DNA from 3 places in the Trinickia sp. LjRoot230 genome. Region 2 is predicted to be linked to each of the others. Evidence: predicted binding sites of a transcription regulator. Region 2 holds the regulator's gene; each other region holds the start of a gene.
What was found. Region 2 encodes LexA, which represses DNA repair genes until DNA is damaged. Its sites were predicted from a motif close to ACTGTATNNNNATACAGT; they were not measured.
Positions count from the first base shown of each region.

Region 1: a site for LexA is predicted at 3,102-3,119, ahead of ACSQ20_RS13990 (ATP-dependent helicase). Genes of this name have one in related genera too.
Region 3: a site for LexA is predicted at 3,321-3,338, ahead of ACSQ20_RS08815 (VRR-NUC domain-containing protein). Genes of this name have one in related genera too.

Region 1 is NZ_CAXUQX020000001.1:3,072,284-3,079,614, reverse strand. It holds gene ACSQ20_RS14005 (phospholipase D family protein) at 1-1,006, opposite strand, end outside; gene ACSQ20_RS14000 (MATE family efflux transporter) at 1,241-2,623, opposite strand; gene ACSQ20_RS13995 (RNA-binding S4 domain-containing protein) at 2,783-3,004, opposite strand; gene ACSQ20_RS13990 (ATP-dependent helicase) at 3,172-5,283, shown strand; gene ACSQ20_RS13985 (DUF4088 family protein) at 5,317-6,090, opposite strand; gene ACSQ20_RS13980 (AzlD domain-containing protein) at 6,353-6,676, opposite strand; gene ACSQ20_RS13975 (AzlC family ABC transporter permease) at 6,673-7,331, opposite strand, start outside.
Region 2 is NZ_CAXUQX020000001.1:2,199,106-2,206,436, reverse strand. It holds gene ACSQ20_RS10315 (hypothetical protein) at 167-589, shown strand; gene ACSQ20_RS10310 (ABC transporter permease) at 650-1,501, opposite strand; gene nodI (nodulation factor ABC transporter ATP-binding protein NodI) at 1,533-2,450, opposite strand; gene ACSQ20_RS10300 (universal stress protein) at 2,668-3,171, shown strand; gene ACSQ20_RS10295 (DUF2939 domain-containing protein) at 3,206-3,850, opposite strand; gene ACSQ20_RS10290 (hypothetical protein) at 3,891-4,208, opposite strand; gene lexA (transcriptional repressor LexA) at 4,226-4,873, opposite strand; gene ACSQ20_RS10280 (sulfate ABC transporter substrate-binding protein) at 5,137-6,126, shown strand; gene cysT (sulfate ABC transporter permease subunit CysT) at 6,177-7,082, shown strand; gene cysW (sulfate ABC transporter permease subunit CysW) at 7,079-7,331, shown strand, end outside.
Region 3 is NZ_CAXUQX020000001.1:1,883,211-1,890,541, forward strand. It holds gene ACSQ20_RS08810 (helicase C-terminal domain-containing protein) at 1-1,596, opposite strand, end outside; gene ACSQ20_RS08815 (VRR-NUC domain-containing protein) at 1,593-3,308, opposite strand; gene ltrA (group II intron reverse transcriptase/maturase) at 3,702-5,234, shown strand; gene ltrA (group II intron reverse transcriptase/maturase) at 5,617-7,149, shown strand.

The DNA of each region.
Region 1 (7,331 bases), 870 kb from region 2:
GTTCGGCGAGCCGCTGCATCGGCGGGCTGCGGTAGGTGTCGTTCGGATCGGTGACTTTGCGCGGTGAATCGACGAGAAACTGCGCGTGCGCCCACACAAGACCGAGTTCTTCTTTCGATATCCGGACGGCCAACGGCTCGCTCGTGAGCGGCTTTGCGCCGACCGTTTCCGCTTGCGCGCGCCAGTGCGCGCGCAGCGCTTCGCGGGCGGTGCGCAGGTCGTCGGCAGCGTAATGCCGTTTGTCGAGCGCGCTGATCGGATAAGCGAGCGCGCTGTTCCAGAAAAGATCGAAGCTTCGGGAGACATCGCGCACGATCGGCCCCGCTGCAAACGCATCGAGATCGCGAAACTGCAAGGTGGGGCTCGCGCTGAAGTATTCATCGCCGAGATTGCGTCCGCCGACGATTGCCACGGCGCCGTCGGCGATCATCGCCTTGTTATGCATGCGGCGCGTGAAGCGGTCGAGGCGCGTGAGCAGGTCTTCAGTGCGCGCAAATACGCTGCCACGCGTGCCGCCGAACGGGTTGAAGACGCGCACTTCGATCAGCGGATGCGTCGCGAGCGCGGCCATCAAGCGCCGGTTGTCCTTGAAATTGAGGTCGTCGACGAGCATGCGCACGCGCACGCCCCGCTCGGCCGCGTAAAGCGCGGCGGCGAGCAAGAGGCGCCCCGTCGTGTCTTCGGCGGCGATGTAGTACTGCAGATCGAGGGTCTTCGTTGCCGCGCGCGCAAGTGCAATGCGCGCTTGCAGCGCGTCTGTGCCGTTTGTCAGCAGGCGAAAGCCGGATTGGCCCGCATGCGCGGCTACGAGGGGCGTAAGCGCTGTGCCGAGCGGTGTGGCTTGCGGGTCCGCCAACGCGTGCGTCGCAGGTCGATCGAGCGAGGTGGCCGGCGGCAGCGTCGAGCAAGCGCTCAGCCCTAGCAGCCCGAGTGTGACGGTGACGGTGACTGCGACCGCACCTGCACGTGCCAGCGTGCGACGCGTGACGCGCTGTATCGAGCGCAGCGGATGCCAGGTGCGCCGCGTGCCAGCCGCCCGTGCCTCAGATGCCACGTTGCGGACTCCGTTGTGCTGGAAGGGTTTTTTGCGTCACAGCGAAGTCGTTTGCTCTGCCACGAAAAACTCATTCTAGGGGAAGGTGGCCCGCAGCGGGGGCTGGGGCTTGTCCGGGGTGGCAAAAAGAAGCCTCGCGAAAAATGCGGGCGGTGTACGACGTGCGATCCGGCTTTCGATCCTCCGCTACGAATGTCGGCTTCGCCGAGTCATCCGTTCGAACCGCAGGGTCATCAAAAGCGCCACGCTCGCGAGCCCAGTTGCAAGCCCCCACCAAAGCCCGCGCGCGCCGAGACCGGCATGAAACGCCAACAGATAGCCGGTCGGAAAACCCACGCCCCAATAACCAAACGCCGCGGCCAGCATCGGAATGCGCGTGTCTTTCAGGCCACGCAGGCAGCCGGAGCCGACCGCCTGCATTCCGTCGACGATTTGAAATACCGCCGCTACGCCGAGCAACGATGCGGCGATACGGATGGTCTGCGCATTGGCTGGATCGTCCAGATGCAGATAGATCCCGACGATCGCGTGCGGCGCGACGACGAGTACGAGGCCGGACAGCGACATGAAGGCGACGCCGAGCCCGAGCGCGACGAAGCCGGCATGGCGCGCCGCCAGCGGTTGCCCGGCGCCCATCCAATAGCCCACGCGCACGTTGGCGGCTTGTCCGATCGCGAGCGGGACCATGAACGAGACCGATGCGACGTTCAATGCGATCTGGTGCGCGGCAAGCTGGGCTTCGCCGAGCAGGCCGATCATCAGGCCGGTGCCGAGAAAGAGCGTCGACTCGACGCCGTATGTGATTGCAACCGGCCAACCGATGCCAAACAGCTCGCTGATCAGCGGGACGTTCGGGCGGGCTGCCGCAACGAAATGCCGATAGCGCTTGCGGCCATGCAAGAGCGCGACCAGGGCGATGGCCGTGAGCCAGACCGTGATCGTGGTCGCGGTGGCAGATCCGAGGAGCCCGAGCCTGGGCAGGCCGTAGGCACCGTGAATCAGTCCGTAGTTGAGTACCGCGTTGACGCCGACGCTCGCAATCGAGATCCACAGCAGCCGCTTCGCCGCGCCGATGGCCGGCAAGAACGCACGCATCATGCCGATGCCGATCAGGCTGCCGAGCGCGGCCCAGCGCAGCACGCCGGTATAGGCGCCGACGTCGCGCGCGAGGGCACTGGGTTCACCGAATGCGAGCAGGATCGGCTGCGAGAATGACAGTACCGCGAACGCCGGCACGGCGAGCAGTGCGGAGAGCAGCAGCCCGGTCCAGTAAATGTGCGGCACACGGTGTTCGGCCTGTGCGCCGCGCGCGTTCGCGACCGTGACGCTGACCGAGCTCAGGATGCCTTGCAGCAGTGTGACGATGACGAAGAAGAGGCCCGCGCCGAGGCCGCCCGCTGCGAGCGCATCGGCGCCCAGCGAGCCGAGCAGGATCGTATCGGTTACGCCCATCGCCATTTGCGAAAGCTGCGAGATGGCGAGCGGCGCAGCGAGCCTCGCCGTTTCGGCGGCGTGGCGCGAGAAGGTAGGCGGCGCATTCGCCGCGTGCGAGAGACCGGGTTGTGGCATGGCTGAACGAAGCGGAGGCCTCGCGTAGGGTGTTTGGCGCCAGTGCGACAGGACGATGCCTGCGCGATGGCCCTTTTTATCGGAAAGCAAGAGGAGCAGCTTATTGCCTGGCGGCGCGCCTGTCGATGGACGGCTTTGTCCGCGACCGCGGTGCGATGCTCAGACGGCTTCGTGAACCGCGATGCGGGTGTCACCGAACATCACCACCTGGCCCGCGCGGACTTTGCAGGTCTTGCGCAGCTCGACATGCCCATCGACGGTAACGGCACCTCCGGCGACGAGCGCTTTGGCTGACCCGCCGCTGTCGGCGAGGCCGGTCAGCTTGAGCAGATTGTGCAATTCGACGTACTCGCCCGTCAGCGTGAAATTGAGATTGGCCATGGCCAGATGTGCGAGGCGGTTGAACGAAGGAGGGCACGCATCTTAAGCCATGCGGCCGGCCGCGGGAATAGGCCGAACGCTTTACTTGCGGGCAGACAGTGTATGGATATACAGTATGCATCGCCGCGCCACCCGCGTGAACTCTCGATTTTCAGTTCGGATTTGTCGTGCTTTCGTCCCCTGTTGCGCTTAAACGTCCATCGCCGGACGCCACCTATCTCGACAAACTCAACGACGCGCAGCGCGCGGCCGTGGAATACGGCGTGGGCGAAAACATCGGCCGCAGCGGGCCGCTGCTTGTGATTGCCGGTGCCGGCTCCGGCAAAACGAATACGCTCGCGCACCGGGTGGCCCATCTCGTGGTCAAGGGCGTCGATCCGCGGCGCATCATGTTGCTGACATTCTCGCGCCGAGCGGCGCAGGAAATGACCCGGCGCGCAACGCGCATTGCCGGCGCGGCGCTGGCGTCGCGCGCGGATTTCGCCCAGGCGCTCACGTGGTCGGGCACGTTTCACGGCATTGGCGCGCGCCTGCTGCGCGAGTATGCGGAGCGCATCGGCCTGACGCCTGCCTTTACGATCCACGATCGCGAGGATTGCGCCGACTTGATTAACGTCGTCCGGCATGACTTGGGCCTATCGGCAAAAGCGCGCCGGTTTCCGACCAAGGGGACGTGTCTTGCGGTCTATTCGCGCGTCGTCAACACCGGCGACGCACTGGCCGATGTGCTGGATGCGGCGTTCCCGTGGTGCCGCGAATGGGAGGCAGAATTGCGGCGTCTGTTTAGCGGCTACGTGGCTGCGAAGCAAACGCAAAACGTGCTCGATTACGACGATCTGCTGCTGTATTGGGCGCGCATGGCTGCGGAGCCGGCCATTGCCGCCGACCTCTCGGCGCGTTTCGATCACGTGCTAGTCGACGAGTATCAGGACACCAACCGCTTGCAGGCGTCGATCCTGCTCGCCATGAAGCCGGATGGGCAGGGGCTGACGGTTGTCGGGGACGACGCGCAGTCCATCTACTCGTTTCGCGGCGCGACGGTGCGCAATATTCTCGATTTTCCGGCGCACTTCACGCCGCAAGCGCACCGCGTGACGCTCGAGCGCAACTACCGCTCGACGGTGCCGATCCTGGCTGCCTCGAACGCGGTGATCGGGCTTGCATCGGAGCGCTTCACCAAAGACCTATGGAGCGATCGGGCGTCGCACCAGCGCCCGCATCTGGTGAATGTCGCTGACGAGTTGGAGCAGGCGCGTTACGTCGTCGAGCAGGTGTTGTCGGCGCGGGAGGCCGGGGTCAAGCTCAAAGCGCAGGCCGCGCTTTTTCGGGCGGCTCACCATAGCGCAGCGCTCGAAATCGAGCTGACGCGACGTAACGTGCCCTTCGTGAAATTCGGGGGGCTGAAGTTTCTCGATTCGAGCCACGTGAAGGACGTGCTGGCCGTGCTGCGCTGGGCGCAGAACCGGCGCGACCGCATGGCGGGATTCCGCGTCGCGCAATTGCTGCCGGGCGTGGGGCCCGCGACGGCCGCGCGGCTGCTCGACGAAGCCGCGCCGGCGCCCGATTTCGCGCATGCTCTGGCTGCCTTCGCGCCGCCGGCGCGGGCTGCGGCCGACTGGGCGTCATTCGTCGCGCTGATGGCCGATCTGGCTGGCGCCCGCACGCCTTGGCCCGCCGAATTCGAGCAGGTGCGGCGCTGGTACGAGCCGCATCTCGAGCGCGAGCACGACGATGCGGCGATGCGCCATGCCGATATCTTGCAAATGGAGAGCCTAGCTGCGACGTATGCGTCGCGAGAGCGCTTTTTGACTGAACTGACGCTCGATCCGCCCGATGCGACGAGCGGCGAAGCGGGCGCGCCGCTCGTCGACGAGGACTACCTGATCCTTTCGACGATCCATTCGGCGAAGGGCCAGGAATGGCGCAACGTGTTCGTATTGAACGGCGTGGACGGCTGCATTCCTTCCGATCTCGGGGCGGGCACGCAAAGCGAACTCGATGAAGAGCGTCGGCTCCTTTACGTCGCGATGACGCGTGCGAAGGACGATCTGCACATCGTTGTGCCGCAGCGTTTTTACGTGCATAACCAGGCGCAGCATGGCGATCGCCATGTGTTCGCATCGCGCACGCGTTTTATCCCCGCGCAATTGCTGCCGCATTTTCAGATTGAAGCTTGGCCCGCCGCTGTGCCGCCCGCTGCGCCGAGCGAGGCCGGCCGCGCTGCGGCGGCCAAGGCGCGCGTCGATATCGCCGCGCAACTCAAGAAAATGTGGGATTGACGAACGAAGCTATACGGCGGGCCGCATCGAGCCTCACCGTTGCCTGCGTTGCTCGGGGCGCGGCTGCGATGCCGTGGCGGGCACCATGAAGATGCTGCGCAGCCACGTGGCGAGGCGAGAGAAGATGTCGTAGGGTTCTTCGACGAAAATTTCGGGCTTGAGCAGCCGCAAGAACTCCATGATCTGCTGGGCTTCCTGCTTTTGAAACGAGCCATGGGCGAGCCCGAGCTTGAGCAAGCCGCGCAGCTCGCCGAGCTTCTCGCGCGCGGTGCTGCCGACGCTCGTTTCGCAGGCGATCTTCGCTTCGTAGACGCGCTGGCGCAGCGATTCGGCAAGACGCCAGGCCGGCGTTTGCATCTTTTCCTCTAGCGCTTGAATGTCTCGCGCTGACGACTTGAATTGTGCCGCCAGCGGGTCGAGAAGGGCGGCGTCGCCACCGGCTTCCTTGACGATGGCAGCAGCCCAGTCGCGGCACGCCTTCGCGAGTTCGTCGGAGGTCCACTGCGACCGGTACGCGAACGCGAACCCGTGCTCCTCGGCCTGTTGCACGAGGATCGCCACGACATCGGGAAACTCCTTGTCCAGCGTGCGCTTGGCCCACGCGTACTGGCCGCCTTGCAGCATGCGCTGTACCGCGTGCTCGGTGAGCGGCACCATGTTGTCGAGCAGCTTGGCGCGCAGGAAGTCTTCGAACGAGGGCGTCGCGAACTGCGGATCGAGCTTGAGCGATACGCGCACGAAGGCTTCGAAGTCCTTGTGCAGCGAGGCGACGGTCTCATCTCGAAGAGAAAGGGTGATCTGGCCCATGGCGTGTCCTGATGGCTCGTGCATGCGCTCGCCGCGCCGCGTAAGGCGACGCGCGGAGCAGCGGCAGCACCCGCCGGCGACCAATCAGGCAGCCAGGTGGCGCTTCGCGATGCATGAAAAGGCATCGCGTCGATGTCTCGGATGGGGGCGGCGACGGCGGTGGCGATCTTATATCGCGTCGCTAACCTCGCTGGCCAGCCCATGCATTTCGTCTGTTTATCGGCTGCGCGGGGCGGAACTTGAGGACGATTTTTGCACCGCGTCAGTGCGCGACGAGCCACTGCCAGGTGAAGAAGACGGCCATCCCGGCCGCGATGGTCAACAGCGGCCGGCGTGTGAGAGCGGAAACGGCACACGCGGCGAGCGCGCCGATGAGCTGCGGGTTGCGCCAAGTCAGCTCAGGCCCGCCGCCGTGAGGGGCCACGGCCATCGGAACGATGATTGCCGTGAGCACGGTGACGGGTACGAAGCCGAGCGCCATACGCACGAGCGGCGGGAAGACGACGCGCTCGCCCAGCACAAAGACTGCCGCGCGAATGAGGCAGGTAATCAGCGCCATGCCCACGATCAGAACGACGTAGTTCATTGCGTGGCCCTCGCTTGCTCCCGGCGGGCTGCCCAGGGCTTGGAAAGGACAAGGCCGACGGCCACGCCGCCCGCCACGGCTGCCAGCAAGCCGAGCTTGTAGGGCCACGCGGCGCAGAGCATCGCGAGCAGGCCTGCCGTCGCGGCTGCGGCGACGTAGCGCAGTGCGACGAGTTGCGGCACAACGATCGCGATGAACGTCGCCACCATGGCGAAGTCGAGCCCCAGCGACTGCAAACTCGGAAAAGCCGCGCCGAAAACGAGGCCGGCAAGCGTCCAGATCTGCCAGTTGACGTACATCGCCACACCCGAACCGAGAAAATAGTGGGGGCCGATGGCGCCGGGTGGTGCGTGGCGGTAGTGCGAATAGGCCACGGCGAACACCTCGTCGGTCAAGAGTGCGGCCAGCGTCCATCGCCAGCGGGCGGGCAGGTGCGCGACGTACGGCGCGAGCGTGGCGCTGTAGAGCAGATGACGAACGTTGACGACGCAAGTCGTGGCCCATACGACGACGAACCCGGCGTGCCCTGCGATGAGCCCGAGCGCAATGAACTGGGCCGAGCCGGCGAACACCGCGAGCGACATCAACTGGCCCTGCCAGAGATGGAGCGGGCCCGACGTGACGAGCGTGCCGAAGATGACACCGAACGGCGCGC
Region 2 (7,331 bases):
GATGGGGCGCCGCGCTGCGCCGGATAACGCGTGATCGGTGTACGCTGCGCGCGGCGCGGGGCCGGATGACCGGGCGCCGGTGGTACGATGGCGATGCGTCGGACTGCCGGGCGCGCGGGCCGATGGCACCGCCGGCTGTCGTGGACAAATCTATTGGAAAAATGAAATGAGCAAGCAAAAGACCAATCCGAAACTCGAACAGGCGTTGACCCGTGGCGACCTCGCCATCCGGCAGGCAAACTCCGCGCGTGCCACCGCGCTGCTTCGCGCACTGTCGAAAATGGTCGTCGAAGCGTGTGCGACGATCGGCGTCGAAGCCTCGACGTCCATTCCTGACGGCGACCGCGTCTATGACCCGCACAACGGCGTCTGGCCACAAGTGTTGCTCGTCTCGCTCGACGGACCCGTCGAAACCTCCGACCCCGACGAACTGCGCAAAGTCTGGCTGCTCGCCGACCGGCCCGAAGTGGTATTTCGCGTCGAATGGCAACGCGCCGACGGCAGGGTCGGTCGGCATGAAGCGCGTCCGCTTGCGACGGTTGCCTTTCTCAGCGACGTCGAAATTCCATGGGGCGACGACGAGCAATAACGCGTACGCCGGGAGCCGGACGTCGCACCTTGCACTTGCTCCGATGCACAACGCCGGTGCTTAACGCATCATCCTGCGGCGAAAGAGCGCGGCACAGAGCAGAAACGGCGCAATGGCGTAGACCGCCAGCACGGCAAGATGAAGCACGATATTCGAAGGCGGCTGCCCCAGCATCACGGGGCGGATGAGTTCGACGGCATGGGCCAGCGGCAGCGCGAGCGCCGCATGGCGGACCGGGGCCGGCAGTTGCGTGAGCGGAAAAAAGACGCCCGAGAGCAGCAGCATCGGCGTAATAACAAGCGTTTGATAGAACATAAAGAAGTCGTACGACGGTGCGAGCGCTGTCACCACCATCGCGAGGCTCGCGAACGCAACGCCCGCCAGCGCGATGACGGGCAGCGCCCACAACATCGATGGAAACCTTGCGTAACCAAGCACGCCCGCCACAAGCATGATGGCGGCGCCGGACAGCACGGCCTTGCTGCCCGCCCATGCGACTTCACCGACGACGATGTCGCCAAGCGTCAACGGCGTGTGCATGATGGCCTCCCAAGTACGCTGAACATGCATGCGCGAGAAGCTCGAATACATGGCTTCGAAGCTGGCCGACATCATCACGCTCGAGGCCACGGTGCCCGCTGCCAGAAAAGCGATATAAGGCACACCACCGACTTCTCCGACCATCAGGCCGAGCCCAAAGCCAAGGCCGAACAGGTAGATCATCGGGTCGGCGAGATTGCCGAACATCGATGCCAGCGCCAGTTTGCGCCAGACAAGATAATTGCGGCGCCACACGGCCATCCAATTCGTTGCGTTCGCCGGCAATGCAACGCGCAAGCGGCGGCCCGTGCGCTGCGGCGGGTTTGCCTGGGCTGCCGTGGCGGTGGTGCGGCCGGTGGAAGCACTGCTCATCGTCAGGCTGTCTCTTCGCTGCGCGTGCTTTTCAGTCATCTTGCATCTCGCGGCCGGTTAAACGGAGGAACACGTCTTCAAGGTTGGCGGGGCGGTGCAAATAGCGCAACCCGGGCCGCCCAGCGATGCGCGTGTTGACTGCGCCTGGCTCGCGCACGTAGCAAAAGAGCGTTTCACCGCTGATTTCGGTACGTTCCGCGAAAGGCGCAAGTTCCTCGCGCAGCGCCTCGGGGGACGGCCCGTATATCTCGATCACGTCGCAGCCGATCTCGGCTGAAATGAGCGCATCCGGCGCACCTTCCGCAATCTTGCGCCCTTCTTCGATAATGCACAGGCGATCGCAAAGACGTTCGGCCTCTTCCATGAAGTGGGTCGTCAGCAAAATGGTTTTGCCGCGCGACAGCAGTGAACGTAGCCGTTCCCAGATCAAATGCCGCGCCTGCGGGTCGAGGCCAGTGGTCGGCTCATCCATGATCAATACATCGGGATCGTTGATCAGCGCACGCGCGAGTGTCAGACGCCGCTTCATGCCGCCCGACAACTCCGCAACGCGTGCGTCAGCCTTGCTCTCGAGTCGGGCGAATTCGAGCAGATCGGGAACAATGGCCCGCGTCTTGCTGGTCGATAAGCCGAAGTAGCGGCCAAACACGAGCAGATTCTCGCGCACGGTGAAATCGGGATCGAGATTATCGAACTGCGGGACCACGCCCACCCGCAATCGGGCAAAGCGAGCGCGGGCCGGTATTGCTTCGCCGCACAGCACGATAGCGCCCGTGTCCGGCTCGGTGATGCCGAGCAGCATCTTGAGCGTCGTGGTTTTACCTGCGCCATTTGGCCCGAGCAAGCCGTAGCATTCGCCGGTGCGCACGTGAAACGTCAAGCCATCGACCACGGTTTTGTCACCGTAATGCTTTTTGACTTCGGAAAATTCGATAGCGTTATTCGACATGGGAGCGACAACGATGGACAAGCGATGGACGAAAGGGCCATGCCAAACGCGCGGCACCTCATTCTATGGTATCGAAGCGGTGCATCTCGTTCCGCCATGCCATTTGTGAGTGCGTTCGCGCGACCGCACTAGGCGTTTTCCATCTCTTGCAAGTCGAATCGCGGCGCACCATGATTCAAACGAATGTCTGCGGTTGACGCGGAAAAGGGAGGCCACCATGGCAAGTTACAACAAGATTCTGCTCTGTTATGACGGCACGCGCGAAGGCCGCAAGGCACTGCGCTGCGGTGCCGATCTCGCCCTCGATCTCAAGGCCGAGACGCATTTACTGTCAGTCGTCGATATGCGAACGAGCATTGCGCAAAGCGCCGGGCTGCTGACCGACGTGGCCTGCGGCCGCTTTGAAGATGCGGCGCGTGAAATACTGCAAGAAGGCGTGGATTGGCTCGCCGAACGCGGTGTGAGTGCCCACGGGCATTTCGCGTTCGGACATCCGATCGATGAGATCGCTCGGCTGGCAGCCGACTTGAAAGTCGATCTTGTCGTGGTGGGGCACCGTACGCGTAGCGGCTTGTCGCGGTGGTGGATGGGGTCAGGCAATACGCTGTTGCTCGACCGTGTGTCATGCAGCATTTTGGTCGCTGTATCGGCGGCGCACGAGCAGGAACCGGTAGCGGCAGTGCCCGCTCAAGCTGGGGCAGGGGCCGGCACAGAGAGCTGACCGCGCGTTTTGCCGACGATGCCTTGCTTTCGGCTCACTGGTTCAAATTGACGCCAACGAGCTTCCATGAGAACCAGCCGTCGCGGTGCAGGATCACGCTATACGGGCGGCTTGCAGCGTCACGGCGGTAGGTCACGACAAACTCGTCGATTGCGCGATAACCCGCGGCAGCGCGCGGAGGCTGTGCCGGTGCTTGGGATTCGGCTTGCGCAGGCGGGGCGCCTTCCGAGCTAGACTGTGCTGTATCAGCCGGCGCCTGCTGTGCAGATGGCGGCGCCGGGGGTGTCTCGCCAGGTTCTCCGCGAGGCGGCATGCCGTCGAGCAGTGCCGCTACGCCGTCGGGTGTCGCATATGCGTCGACGAGCGGCCCGATCAGCGCCATGCCGACGAGCGCACCTAATGCAGCGAACGGATGGTCCCGCTTTTGGGCATCGATGCGCCGGGCCAACAGTTCGGTCACTTGTTGTTTTAAGCTGATCTGCAACGCAGGGTAATCGACATATCGATTGACCGTATCGGCATCGCGCGCATCGGCCGCACGCTTGAGCCGATCGAGCACAAGATAGGGCGACGCATAGGCGTACGCCACGATGGCAAAAATGACGACGGCCACCAACACCCCTGCCACGAGGGCGAAGGGATGGCGGCGTCCGGCACGTGGGTTGTCGTTTTTTATCATGGACCAGAGGCTTATTCCGATAGGGGCTAGCACCCCGGCTTTAGCCAAGGGTGGCGGGCCGCAAACCCGCTTTTTCCTCGTCGATACAGCGATCTATCATCCTGCATACCGCATCGATGGTTCCGACCAAAATGACGCGCGAAGCGCCATGGTACACGCGTACCGGTGCACGGCGTGCCGCCTCGGCATGCAAGGCGCTGTTGAGTGATACGCGCGCAAACGCGGGCATCGTCGCCGGTTGTGCAGGCAGCGCGGGTTCCGACGGGAATGCATCGATTGGCGGGCAAGCGATGAGGCTGCGCAGATGCCGCAGCCGGCCGAAGCGACGAAAAGGCATGAGGCGGGCAAGGCGATCCATGACGACTCCCGTGATATTCAAAATTCGGTTGGGCGAATGAGGCCGACGGCAATGCCTTCGAGCGCGAAATCCGCAGTGCCGGCCTTCACAAAGATGTTCTCGTAATCAGGGTTTTCGGCGATCAACTCGATGCCGTCGGACCGACGCTTCAGACGCTTGACGGTGACGTCGTCCCCGATGCGCGCGACGATGATTTGCCCGTCCTTCGCCTCGCTACGCTTTTGCACCGCGAGCAGATCGCCATCGAAGATGCCTGCGTCACGCATCGACAGCCCGCGCACCTTCAGCAGGTAGTCCGGTTTGCTCGAAAAAAGCGCCGGGTCGCACGCGTAGTGCTGCGAGATATGCTCCTGAGCCAGGATCGGGCTACCCGCTGCGACGCGCCCGACCAGCGGCAGCGACAACTGCATCAGCGCCGCGTGCGGCAATGTCAATTGTCGTGGCGCGTCCTCACCCGCCAGAAGCCGAATGCCGCGCGATGCGCCGGCCGCAAGCTCAATCGCCCCTTTACGCGCCAGCGCGCGCAGGTGTTCCTCCGCTGAATTGGCCGAGCTGAAGCCAAGCGCGGCCGCGATCTCCGCGCGGGTAGGCGGAAAGCCGCTGTGCTCGATCGATTGCCGGATCAAGTCGAAAACCTGCTGCTGTCGTGCTGTCAGTTTGATCATGGGCTCACTGTATGAATGAACAGGTGGCTGTATTTTTATACAGTATCGCCGCGATTTCAAGTAAACGTTGCGACCCTAGCCGTCTAGTTGCTCTTAGCAGTTTTTCGTATAAAAAAATGAATAATCATTCGTTTCAGATATAAGGCCTATTGGCTAGACTCGCCCGATCTTGGATAGAAACGCCGAACGGCGAAGGGGCTCGAATGAGCAAATGGGGAACGGGTTGGTCCGGCGCGCGTCGCTGGGCATTGCGCGTGTGGGAGATGAGCGCCGCAGCGGTGCTGGTGCTGGGGGCGACTGTGGCTGTGCCGGCGCTCGCGCAGACGACGCTTCTAAATGTCTCGTACGACCCGACGCGCGAGCTCTACCAGGAAATAGACAAAGCGTTTGCCGCGCAGTGGAAGGCGCAGACAGGCGAGTCGGTCGCAATCCGGCAATCGCACGGTGGCTCGGGCGCACAGGCGCGCTCGGTGCTCGATGGTCTGCAAGCCGATGTGGTGACCCTCGGGCTCGCCTACGACATCGACGTGCTCGCCGCGCGCGGCCTTATTGCGCCCGATTGGCAAAAACGTCTGCCCGATAACGCGACGCCTTATACGTCGACAATCGTATTCCTCGTGCGCCATGGCAACCCGAAGCACATCAAGGACTGGGACGATCTGGTCAAGCCTGGCGTGTCGATCGTCACGCCGAACCCCAAGACCTCGGGTGGCGCGCGCTGGAACTACCTGGCGGCTTGGGCCTTTGCGCTCAATCGGCCCGGCGGCGACGCGGCGCAGGCCAAGGCATTCGTCACCCAGCTTTATCGCAACGCCGGAGTGCTCGATTCAGGCGCGCGCGGCGCGACAACCAGCTTTGTCCAGCGAGGTTTGGGCGATGTGCTGATCGCATGGGAAAACGAGGCGTTCCTCGTGCAAAAAGAGTTCGGCGCCGACAAGTTCGACATCGTCGTGCCGTCGGCCAGCATTCTCGCCGAGCCGCCGGTTGCCGTCGTCGACCAAGTGGTTGCCAAACGCGGCACGCGCAAGCTGTCCGAAGCCTATTTGCGGTTCCTTTATAGCGATGAGGGGCAACGGATTGCCGCTCGCAACTTCTATCGCCCGCGTTCGACGAAGGTACCCGCTGAACTGACGGCGCGGTTTCCAAAGCTCAAGCTCTATACCGTCGATGCAACCTTCGGCGGGTGGACGCAAGCGCAAAAGACGCATTTTGCCGATGGCGGCGTTTTCGATTCGATCTATCAGCCGCATTGAACTAGCGGTTTGACATTCGCGCCGTAGCGCCACCCAACCCGGACTGAATCATGACGACGTTCGCTTTTCGCAAGCCCGGCGCGTTGCCAGGCTTCGGCATGACGCTGGGCCTCACGCTGACTTATCTGAGCCTGATCGTGCTGATCCCGCTTGCCGCCGTTTTTTTCAAGGCGGCCACGCTCGATAGCGCACGGTTTTTCGCGGCCGTCGCGTCACCGCGCGTGGTGGCCTCGTATCGGCTGACGTTCGGCGCCGCCGGCCTCGCTGCGCTGATCAACGGCGGGTTCGGCATGCTCGTGGCGTGGGTGCTCGTGCGTTATCGGTTTCCCGGCAAGCAGATCGTCGATGCGATCGTCGATCTGCCGTTCGCGCTGCCGACAGCCGTGGCGGGCATAGCGCTCGCCGCTGTCTACGCCGAAAACGGCTGGATCGGGCAGTGGCTCGTACCTCTCGGCATGAAGGTGGCATTCACGCCGCTCGGCGTGTTGGTTGCGATGACGTTCATCAGCTTGCCCTTCGTCGTGCGAACCGTTCAGCCGGTGCTCGCGGAGTTCGAAGCCGCTCAGGAAGAGGCCGCCGCTTGCCTGGGCGCCTCGCGCGTGCAGACGTTCGTGCGCGTGGTGCTCCCGGCGCTCGTGCCGGCACTGCTGACCGGCATCGCGCTGGCGTTTGCGCGCGCGCTTGGCGAATACGGTTCCATCATTTTCATCGCCGGCAATATCCCGATGAAGTCCGAAGTCACTTCGCTGATCATCATCACCAAGCTCGAGCAATACGACTATGCCGGTGCAACCGCGCTTGCTGTCGCGATGCTCGTTGCGTCGTTTGCGATCCTCTTGGCCATCAACGTGCTGCAGTGGCATTGGCAGCGTCGAACGAGTGGTTCGGGGCGCGGCCGCGCGAGGCCGGCCGCTGCGTCGGTGTCGCATGTAATCGCGCCAGGAGCGTCGCGATGAACCGACTCGCTGCCGTTGTCGAGCCGCTCCGTGTGCGGCGCCATCACACTCGAGCTACGCCTGATACGCGCGCGCTTGCGCTCGAACGGCGCCGCACCGGCATCCCGGCGCTCGCCGTGCGCTGGACGCTGATCGCCATCGCGCTGCTGTTTCTTGGGCTCTTTCTGGTGGTGCCGCTCGTCGCGGTGTTTGCGCAAGCGCTGAGCAAGGGCGTCGACTTTTACTTCGATGCGCTCGCGCAACCCGATG
Region 3 (7,331 bases), 320 kb from region 2:
CGTGCCGGAAAACATGACGGTCGTATGGGCTGCCGCATGTCGTTGTGCGAGGAACGCACCAGGAATGACATTACGTATGCATAGCGTGGATATCGGCTTCGAGCGCTGCGGGTGCACGTCCTCATGCGCCCCAAGCGTTACATCGAAGATCGAGTGATCGCCGAATTGCTCTGCCAACGTAACGAATTGCAGCGTATCGAAAAAAAAGCGCAGCAACGGTTCGTCGATCGCGGATGGATCCTCCGCGAGCCGATCAGTGACGGCGCTCGTCACATTCTGTGCAGCAGCAAGTAACCGCGGTTCGATTCGTTCATGCACTTGATAGCGTTGCGCTTGATCACGCGTCAGCGCACTCCATACACGTTGTAGACGTTGCAACGGTTTTCTGAGTGTGTCCGGCGCCGTCGTCAGTGCTCGCCGCAAGGCAGGCAGATCGAGCGCTGCCGTATACATTTTGCGGCCGCGATCGAGCAGGTTGTGCGCCTCGTCGACAAGCACCGCCACGCGCCATTGATTGGCCCGCGTCAACGCGTAGAGCAACGCGCTGCCATCGTAGTAATAGTTGTAGTCGCAAACGACCACGTCACTCCATCGCGCCAATTCTTGAGCGAGGTAATACGGGCAGACATCGTGGGCGAGGGCGATGTTGCGCACGGTGGGGCGATCGAGTTGTCGCTCATTCAGCGCCGCGCCGCGCGCCGCGGCCAGTCGGTCGTAAAAGCCGCGTGCAAGCGGGCACGAATCGCCGTGGCAGGCGAGTGCCGGATGCTCGCATGCCTTGTCGCGTGCTACGAGTTCGAGCGTGCGCAGCGGCAATCCGCCTCCACGCTCATGCAGTGTTTGAATGGCCTCCAACGCCAACGCGCGGCCGGGCGTTTTCGCCGTCAGAAAAAAGATGCGCTCGACATGTTGTTCGCCGCACGCTTTGAGTGCCGGGAAAATCGTCGCGAGCGTTTTGCCGATGCCGGTTGGCGCCTGTGCCAAAAGCGCTCGCCCGTCGCGTGCGGCTCGATACACTGCGACCGCCAACTCGCGCTGACCGCTGCGATAGGTCGGATGAGCAAACGCCAGTGCACGCAACGCCACTGTGCGCGCATCGCGGTGCGCTTGCTCTTGTCGCGACCAGTCGATGAATCGGTCGCACTGCTGAGTAAAAAACGATTCGAGCCATACCGCGTCGCACGTTTTTTCGATCACCGTTTCGTGATGGCTTGCCACATCGAAATACACGAGCGCAACGCAAATCCGTTCGAGCAGTCGCGTTTGACAAAGCAAATGCCCGTAGATGAATGCCTGCGCCCAATGCAACGCGCGATGATTGTCGGGCATCGCATCGAGTTCGCCGCGATAGGTCTTCACTTCTTCGAGGCGGTTTTGCGTCGCGTCGTAGCCGTCGGCACGCCCGCGCACGGTAAGCTCGCCATAGGTGCCGGTGAGTGCAATCTCGGCTTCGCGGCCGGCGCCGCGCCGGGCTGCCACAGTCGCGTGCCCGGCGATGCCTTCAAGCGCGCTCGGTGCAGGCGTGAAGCGCAAATCGAGATCGCCACGTTTCGCCGTGAACTCGCACAGCGCGCGCACCGCGACGACGTAGCTCATGCGCTCGCTCCCGTCAACGCATCTGCTGCGTCGTCAGCCCATCGCACATCGACTACCCGCGTCGGCATGCCATGCTGCGCGCAGTAAGAGAGCCAACGAATTTGATTGTCCTGCAGCCGGTCGCCCGGGCCCTTCACTTCGATCAGTTCATAGCGGCGCTCATCGGGCCAGAACCGGATCAGATCGGGGAGCCCCGATCGGTTCGATCGGATGTCGTCGAGCAAGCGAATGAACCAGAGCTTCAGGTGTGCGGCGGGCAGACACGCTAGCGCGAGTGTAACGAGCTCGTCGTTCAACACACCCCAGAAAACGAAGGGCGACTGCATGCCGGCCTTCTCGTGCAGGTGGTGAATGATCGTGTCGCGATAAGCGCCCGTATCGAGTTGCGCCAGACAGCGTTCGAAAGGTTCGGCTCGTCGCGTGTGGAAGTCGGGCGCGTGTAGATCGGCAGGGCCGCGCTGAAACGGATGAAAGAAGGCACCTTGCACCGGCTCAAACACTGCGTCCCAACACAGCAAGCCGAACAGCGAATTGATCAACGCATTTTCGACGTAATACGCCGGTGCATGTGGCGTATGCAGATGTGCGCGGACGACATGTTCGACCGACGTAGGCTCGGCCGGCCGGGCAAGCACGAGTGCGGCACGCTCGATCGCTGGCGATGGCGGACGGCGTGCGATTGGCTCGCCGAGCCGCCGCGCGAGCCGGGACAACATACGCATGACGCGCTGATGCTCGGCCTCGCTTGCCGGTTCGCCGCCCACTTGCAAGCCCAGCGTGAATGCCTCACCGTAGCGGCCGCCGCGCTCAAGCACACGTATGCGTCGATAGCGCGCCTCGGGCCATCGGCACTGCGCGTAGATCTCGAGTGCGAGGTCCCAATCCTGCTGTTGTTCGGCACGATAACCGATGCGATAGAGCAGCTTCGCACGACGCATCTCGATCCATGCATTCTCGATGCGAATCGTAACGGCGGCTTCGGAAAGTGTGCGCAGGAACGCCGATTCATCGAGCACATCGCCTGCAATCAATGCATCAAATGCTTCACGACACGCTTGCAGCGAAAGATAGGCATCGATATCCGCGCGCCGCTGAAACGCGCGGGCCGATTGCGAAAATGCGACCGTCTCGTAGCGCAACAAACCAAGATCGGCCAACACGAACTCCGACCAGTCCTGCTGCAGATTGCCGAAAAACATCAGCCGCAGTCGGTCGCAAAGCGGCGCGATCGTCACTTGCAGTACGCGTTCGGGCGTTGCGGCTGTGGTGTTCCAGCCCCGATATGGACGCGCCTCCGTCCCATACGTTGCGCGCAGCACATCGAGCAGTTCCGGCTTACGGCAATGCTTGCGTACCGCGGCGTCGCCAAATAGGGTTGACAGTTCGGCGCGCGTCACAAGCGGAAACAACTCTTCGATCGTCAAGGCAGTGTCCGCGTTCACCCAGCCTAGCGACACCAAAGGCGCCGCAGCTTGCAACGGGCAACCGATTTCGTCGTAGCGCAGTTTGCTCGCGCGAAAATGCGGGCCCTTGCGCATCAGCATACGCACGAGCAGCGCGCGTGACACTAGCGGCAGACGGCCGAATTCGATCAGAAACGCGCGCTCGAGCGCATCGAAAAGATCGTTGTAGCGTTCGGATATCCACGCGAGCGCGCGCTCGAAATTCAGCAGGTAGTAGGGGGCGTTGGGAGAAGAAATGGCGTTCGGCACGGACGTTCATTAGCTGTATATTTGTACAGTGTGCGCCGGGAGACCGGTAGAGATCAAGGGGTGAAAGTCCCCGACATTGCAAGAACTAGCGATTCACGATGTCCCCGAGTCATGCGTGGTCAGCCGCGAGGCGGGCTGCGAAGCGTTGACAGGGGTGCTGATAGGCCAGCCATCGAGCCACGAAATGGATACATTCCCGAGTGCTGACGTACTACTGTATGCGGAAGGCAATACCGCGGGGCGCGCCATCGCAAGCGCCATGCGGACTCGGCGCGGTCTTAGACCCTGGCATGTCAGTACGATCTCTATGCGGGAACCGGGAGATCTCCTATTTGGCCGCGGACGGAGGTGTCGTCGAGCGGTCCGCATCGGGAAGGTGAGGAGCCAAAGCCGATGACGAACGAATGGGAGAAGTCGGACTCGCCCATAGTAGCGAAGAAGCTGGCGAACAAATCCGGGCAACCAGACGCGGAGCCGGCGGAGCGAAGGGGCGGGGCCAAGGGGAACACGGGCTGGTCGCGCATGCGCCGGACGCAGAGCCGGATAAGCGTGTCCCAGAGGCTGGACCGTGTGCGACAAGCCGCAAGGCAAAGGAAGAAGGAGAGGTTCACGGCGTTGTTCCACCTGATCGACTTCGACCTACTGGCGACGGCGTTCTTCTGGCTGAAACGGAAGGCGGCAGCCGGGGTTGATGGCGTGACGTGGCACGACTATGAGCTAGATCTGGATCGAAATCTCGAAGACCTGCATGGCCGACTCCACCGGCAGGCTTATCGGGCGCTGCCCAGTCGCAGGCGGTACATACCGAAAGCGGATGGAAAACAGCGACCGCTGGGCATTGCCGCACTGGAAGACAAAATCGTCCAGCGCGCGCTGGTGGCGGTCCTCAATGCGATCTACGAGACGGACTTCCTGGGCTTCTCATACGGTTTTCGTCCGCGACGCAGCCAGCACGATGCGTTGGATGCACTCGCAACGGGAATCGCTCGCACGAGCGTGAGCTGGATACTGGACGCCGACATCAGCAGGTTCTTCGATACGGTCAACCACGACTGGCTGACCCGATTCGTTGAGCACCGCATAGGCGACCAGCGCGTGATTCGACTGATCCGCAAATGGCTGAAGGCGGGAGCGATGGAAGACGGGGTGATCGAGCCCACCGACGAGGGGACACCGCAAGGGTCTGTCATCTCGCCGCTGCTGGCGAATATCTACCTGCACTACGTCTTCGACCTCTGGGCAAATCAATGGCGTAAGCGCCATGCCGAGGGTAACGTCGTGATCGTCCGATACGCCGACGACGTCGTGATTGGTTTCGATAAACCACATGATGCGAAGCGGTTCAGGCGGGCCATGCAACAGCGACTGGAGCAGTTTGGGCTGTCGGTGCACCCGGAGAAAACCCGGCTGATCGAGTTCGGGCGCTTTGCGGCCCGCAACCGAGCCGGCCGAGGGCTGGGCAAACCCGAGACGTTCAACTTCCTCGGATTCACCCACATCAGCGGCCGTGCTAGAGACGGCAGGTTCATGCTCATGCGCAAAACGCGGAGCGACCGACTCCGCACGGCGCTGAAGGGGATCAAGGATGAGTTGCGGCACAGATGGCACCAGTCGATTCCCGAGCAAGGGGACTGGTTACGCCGCGTGGTCCAAGGGTACTTCAACTACCACGCGGTGCCGACCAACTTCGCTGCGCTGCGGGCCTTGCGCGCACGCGTGATTGACCTCTGGAGGTTGGCGCTACGGCGCCGCAGTCAGAAGGACGACACCACGTGGGCGAAGATGCAACGGCTTGCGAAGCAGTGGATACCCAAGGCTCGCATCCTTCACCCCTGGCCGGTCGTGCGGTTTGACGCCAACTACCCGAGGCAGGAGCCCGGTGCGCGAATCGCGCACGCCGGGATCTGTGCGGGGGGTGTCCAGTAATGGACATTCCTACCGCGACGTGCGCCGGGAGACCGGTAGAGATCAAGGGGTGAAAGTCCCCGACATTGCAAGAACTAGCGATTCACGATGTCCCCGAGTCATGCGTGGTCAGCCGCGAGGCGGGCTGCGAAGCGTTGACAGGGGTGCTGATAGGCCAGCCATCGAGCCACGAAATGGATACATTCCCGAGTGCTGACGTACTACTGTATGCGGAAGGCAATACCGCGGGGCGCGCCATCGCAAGCGCCATGCGGACTCGGCGCGGTCTTAGACCCTGGCATGTCAGTACGATCTCTATGCGGGAACCGGGAGATCTCCTATTTGGCCGCGGACGGAGGTGTCGTCGAGCGGTCCGCATCGGGAAGGTGAGGAGCCAAAGCCGATGACGAACGAATGGGAGAAGTCGGACTCGCCCATAGTAGCGAAGAAGCTGGCGAACAAATCCGGGCAACCAGACGCGGAGCCGGCGGAGCGAAGGGGCGGGGCCAAGGGGAACACGGGCTGGTCGCGCATGCGCCGGACGCAGAGCCGGATAAGCGTGTCCCAGAGGCTGGACCGTGTGCGACAAGCCGCAAGGCAAAGGAAGAAGGAGAGGTTCACGGCGTTGTTCCACCTGATCGACTTCGACCTACTGGCGACGGCGTTCTTCTGGCTGAAACGGAAGGCGGCAGCCGGGGTTGATGGCGTGACGTGGCACGACTATGAGCTAGATCTGGATCGAAATCTCGAAGACCTGCATGGCCGACTCCACCGGCAGGCTTATCGGGCGCTGCCCAGTCGCAGGCGGTACATACCGAAAGCGGATGGAAAACAGCGACCGCTGGGCATTGCCGCACTGGAAGACAAAATCGTCCAGCGCGCGCTGGTGGCGGTCCTCAATGCGATCTACGAGACGGACTTCCTGGGCTTCTCATACGGTTTTCGTCCGCGACGCAGCCAGCACGATGCGTTGGATGCACTCGCAACGGGAATCGCTCGCACGAGCGTGAGCTGGATACTGGACGCCGACATCAGCAGGTTCTTCGATACGGTCAACCACGACTGGCTGACCCGATTCGTTGAGCACCGCATAGGCGACCAGCGCGTGATTCGACTGATCCGCAAATGGCTGAAGGCGGGAGCGATGGAAGACGGGGTGATCGAGCCCACCGACGAGGGGACACCGCAAGGGTCTGTCATCTCGCCGCTGCTGGCGAATATCTACCTGCACTACGTCTTCGACCTCTGGGCAAATCAATGGCGTAAGCGCCATGCCGAGGGTAACGTCGTGATCGTCCGATACGCCGACGACGTCGTGATTGGTTTCGATAAACCACATGATGCGAAGCGGTTCAGGCGGGCCATGCAACAGCGACTGGAGCAGTTTGGGCTGTCGGTGCACCCGGAGAAAACCCGGCTGATCGAGTTCGGGCGCTTTGCGGCCCGCAACCGAGCCGGCCGAGGGCTGGGCAAACCCGAGACGTTCAACTTCCTCGGATTCACCCACATCAGCGGCCGTGCTAGAGACGGCAGGTTCATGCTCATGCGCAAAACGCGGAGCGACCGACTCCGCACGGCGCTGAAGGGGATCAAGGATGAGTTGCGGCACAGATGGCACCAGTCGATTCCCGAGCAAGGGGACTGGTTACGCCGCGTGGTCCAAGGGTACTTCAACTACCACGCGGTGCCGACCAACTTCGCTGCGCTGCGGGCCTTGCGCGCACGCGTGATTGACCTCTGGAGGTTGGCGCTACGGCGCCGCAGTCAGAAGGACGACACCACGTGGGCGAAGATGCAACGGCTTGCGAAGCAGTGGATACCCAAGGCTCGCATCCTTCACCCCTGGCCGGTCGTGCGGTTTGACGCCAACTACCCGAGGCCGGAGCCCGGTGCGCGAATCGCGCACGCCGGGATCTGTGCGGGGGGTGTCCAGTAATGGACATTCCTACCGCGACGATGATATCGGGGTTCGGGGAGCAACGGAACAGCCAACCGACGTAAGGAATACACCACCCGCCGGGAAGCCCGTGGATAGGTCATCCGTGCGGCCCGACGTGCACAAACGATCCTTTGTGCATTGCCTACGTACAGTCCGCCAACTAAGGCCGGAGCCGTTGC